Regions from separate parts of the Lactiplantibacillus argentoratensis genome, predicted to be linked through region 2. Evidence: predicted binding sites of a transcription regulator. Region 2 holds the regulator's gene; the other holds the start of a gene.
What was found. Region 2 encodes Rex, which represses fermentation and respiration genes when NADH is low (regulators of the CRP and FNR family bind a similar motif). Its sites were predicted from a motif close to TTGTGAANTANTTCACAA; they were not measured.
Positions count from the first base shown of each region.

Region 1: V7R88_RS00250 (FAD-binding protein) is a predicted target of Rex. The motif match lies at 1,332-1,349, and genes of this name have one in related genera.

Region 1 is NZ_CP147647.1:59,930-62,137, forward strand. Features, by position in the region: gene V7R88_RS00250 (FAD-binding protein) at 1-1,212, opposite strand, end outside; gene V7R88_RS00255 (DASS family sodium-coupled anion symporter) at 1,678-2,208, shown strand, end outside.
Region 2 is NZ_CP147647.1:572,404-574,611, reverse strand. Features, by position in the region: gene V7R88_RS02685 (type II CAAX endopeptidase family protein) at 32-676, shown strand; gene V7R88_RS02680 (redox-sensing transcriptional repressor Rex) at 807-1,484, opposite strand; gene V7R88_RS02675 (ABC-F family ATP-binding cassette domain-containing protein) at 1,653-2,208, shown strand, end outside.

The sequences.
Region 1 (2,208 bases), 510 kb from region 2:
TTGCTTTAACTCAGGATTGTTTTCAAAACCACCCATAGCTAAAACGACGCCATTATTGGCATGGATATTAAGCAGTCGTTCGCCCCGTTTGATTTGGACCCCTTGGATCACTTTAGTATTAGGATCTTGGATCAAATGTTGTGCCCGTGAGTCCAACCAAACGTCAATATTGTCAGCTCGTTCAAGGACTTTTTGCCGGAGTAGTTTCCATAATGCAGCGTCTTTATCACGTTTGTGAACGAGGGCAAAGTCAATCGTATCACTTCCGGCTAGTTCTGGGTATTCCGCCATGGTTTTCTTGATGGCAACGGCATCACCGGGTTTAATATCATGTTTCCAACTAACGGCTTTAATCCCCAGATATTTTTCAAAATATGCTGGAATTTTACTCATACCGCTTAAATAGGCGTTGAGTGTCTTAGTAGGGGCACTGAATGGCGCGCCCAGTGCTTGATAATAAGCGGTTAGTTTATCTAAGCTTTCACCCGTAACGACGTGTTGGGCGGAGTAGCGGGTGTTGCCACCTTCACGGCCAAATGGTGCCGCATCAACTACTAGTACGTGGGCACCATTATCAGCAGCAAAACGAGCCGCTGAAGCACCGGCACCACCAAAGCCTAAAACGATAACGTCGTAGTTACCGTGCCAGTTCACATTGAGCGCGGGCGTGCCGTTGAGTGCCTTAACGTATTTTTCAAAGTTATCGAAGCACCGTTCCAAGAACTTGATAGAAGGGGCATCGGTCATTTGACCATTCTGATCAAAGGCTTTAGCAGCGTAGCTTAACATGTATTCATTGCCAGGGAGTACCTGAGCATCAACTCCGGGCGCATTGAGAATATTGCGTAAGTCACCTTGAGCACGGCACGTCCCCTGTACGCCAAGGGAAGTACCAACTAACATGACCGGTTTATTAGCAAAGGGGTGGAGCTGGTAAGAAAGCCATTCAATAACGTTCTTGAGTGCGGCCGGAATGGCATGATCGTATTCGGGTACCCCGATGATCACCCCATCGGCCTGGCTAATTTTATCATTTAAGGCTTGAACGGTCGCCGGGATATGATTTTGAGTTGGTTCATTAAAAAGGGGAATCCCTGTAATTTCATTAACGTCAATGGTAGCCCGTTGACTAAAATGATGCTTCATAAATTGTAATAATTCACGGTTGTAAGACTGTTGTGCCGCCGTACCAATCAAGGCAATATATTTCATAATTAACATTCCTTTATTAGTTTTTTAGTTGGATAAGTACACGGATTGTTTACGCTTTCAATATAAATAGTTACCTAGAAAAAACAACCGTTAATTTTAACGAAGCCAACAGAATGCTATTGTGACAAGGATAACAAGCTGTGATTAATTTGACGGGTTGTCGAAACTTTAGTGAGAATTAAGCAAGTGGCAAACTTTATTTTAGCTTTTTATAAATTCTATTTATAAAAGTGTCCGATAAAAGGCACTAGTTGCTATGATAATTTCAGGTATTTTTAATCGCAAACAGGTCCCTGTAGGCTGTATATAACGGGTTTTATTGCGACACCTCAAGCAACTACAACTAAATTTAAATTGACAGACTTATAAATTAAGTTATGGTGATATTGAAAAACGTCAAACAACCGTTAATGGCAAGATATGTGAAAATCTTAACAATTATATGAAGATTAGGAGGAAGTGCAGATGTTGAGTGAAATAAAATGGAAGGGCTTTCTGTTACCGCTAATTTTTGGAATTGGGTTATGGCTAGGTACGCCACTACGACCAGTAGCAATTAGTATTATGGCGTGGCACTTATTTGCAATTTTTGTGGCAACGATTATTGCTTGTATTACCAAGCCATTACCGATGATGGCCGTCACGCTGATTGGGATTGTTGTCGCGACGTTAACGGGTGTTTTTACGATGGACGAAGTCGCTACTGGTTTTGGTAATTCGACGGCGTGGATGGTTGCCATGTGCATGTTCATGGCTGCTGGTTTTATTAAATCAGGACTTGGCAAGCGGATCGCCTATCTGTTTGTCAGTTTATTTGGCAAGCGCACGCTGAGCTTAGCATACGCCTTATCCTTTGTTGATGCCGTATTGGCGATTGGTATTCCTAGCAATAATGCGCGGGTCAACGGGATTATGTATCCCATTATTGATAATCTTTCTCGTGAAATGGGATCTGATCCGAAACAGGGCACACAGCGAAAATTAGGCTCATTTCTA
Region 2 (2,208 bases):
TTAAATCAAACTTTTAAAAGGACGTGACTTGATGGTTAATCGCCGCCAATCAATCTTTATTCTTATCATCTACTTTATTATTTACGCACTACCGAGCGTCCTTGTGACTGCTTTCCATCAGCTAGGGGCCCAAGTATTCGTGATTCAAACGGTCGACTACTTAGTCGGTGCAATCCTACTCATCTGGTTGGCGAGTCGCATGCGGACAAAAAACGTTGTTGAAAAACAACCAAGTAACTGGTTCATGACGTTCATCTGGGGATTGATTGGACTTATCCTAGTCATCCTCGGTCAAGTCATTATTTTAAAAATCACGGCTTTGATGGGCCAATCAACAGCCTCAACCAACACGACCACCCTCTTAACCGTTGGGCAACAATATCCCGCGTTCTTCCTAGCCATCATTGTCGGTGCACCCATTATGGAAGAAATCGTCTTCCGCAAAGTTATCTTTGGTAATCTAAGTGCGGTCACCGGCCAAATCGGCGCGGCCTTGATTTCCAGTGTGCTATTTAGTTTTGCACATGCGGATGGTCACTTTATCCTCTACGCCTTTATCGGGTTATTATTCTGCTGGCTATATCGGCACACCGGTCGGATTCAAACGTCAATGACGGCGCACATCTTAATGAATGCCTCGGTCGTGTTACCTACGTTATTAGGGCTAGTACACTAACATAACTTCTAGGCCAAACGATTACGGTTGGCGTTCACCAGCTATTGACTCTTAGTACGCGAAAAGGCTTCCCTGAAAAATTCAGAGAAGCTTTTTCGTATCAGTTTAACCTCAAAGATGAAACTGATTATTAATCTTCAGTCTCATTTTCATCGTCATTACCATTGTCACCTAATTGCTGACCGTAATGTTCAATGAAGTAGATCAATGTTTGTAATTCGTTGGTCAAATCAACGTTCTGCACCCGTACTGTCTCCGGAACGGAGATTCGTAACGGCGTGAAGTTCATGATTCCTTTGACGTTTGCATCAACCAAGTCATCGGTAATTTTCTGAACAACCGTGGTTGGTACCGTTAAGATAGCAATCTCAATCTGTTGTTCGATCAATTGCTTTTTGAGCTCCGTCATTGGGTACACTGGAACCCCACTTTGGACCGTATTGGCAATCGCCTCGTTGACATCAAATGCTGCTGAGATGCGGACATTACTGTTTTTGTGAAAATTAAAGTTCAGTAGGGCGTGGCCCAAATTACCGACCCCAATTAAAGCAACATTCGTTAAGGTGTCTTGATTTAAAATCTTTTTAAAAAATGCGAGTAACGTTTCAACGTCGTATCCATACCCTCGTTTTCCGAGCGCCCCAAAATACGAGAAATCTCGCCGAATCGTTGCTGAATCTACTTTAACCGCCTCGGACAACTCGGTCGATGAGACCCGCTTCTTATCTGCATCTAGCAAGATATTTAAGTAGCGGTAATAAATCGGTAACCGTTTTGCCGTTGCCCGTGGAATTTTTGTTTCTGCCATTCGGACGTGTCCTCCTAATTAAAAGTTTGTGAATTTGCTGACACTATTCTAGCATAACGTGTGACTTTGTGAAATAATAATTACTTATTATTCCTAATAATTGGGTCAGACCGTTACAATATGCTACAATTATGTCACGAATTAAATGTGAAAGGAGCTTAATAAAGCGTGATTTTACTACAAGTACAGCAAGTTATGCGGCGTTTTGGCGCCGATGTCTTGTTCGATAACGTACAAATGGACATTCAAGAACACGCCCGGGTAGCCCTCGTCGGTCGAAACGGGGCCGGAAAATCAACCTTACTTAAAATGATTGCCGGTGAAACGGTACCGGACGAAGGCCAGATTTCAATGCGTAAGGGCTTAACGATCGGTTACTTGGCGCAAGACCAGGGGCTAGATAGCAACAATACGATTTGGGAAGAAATGAGTAGCGTCTTCGCTGAGTTACATGCCATCGAAAAACGGATGCATCAGCTCGAAAATCAATTGAGTGACCCCGCAATTATGAATGATGAGCAGGCTTATCAACAGACGTTGAAAACCTATGATCAAATTCAGACGGAATTTCAACAGAAAAACGGCTACGGTTACCAAGCCGAGATTCGAGGCGTGCTGCACGGTTTTCAATTCGACGCCGACGTGTACGATAAGTCGGTCACGGCACTATCTGGTGGGCAAAAGACCCAGTTGGCCTTGGCCAAGTTGTTACTTGAAAAACGGG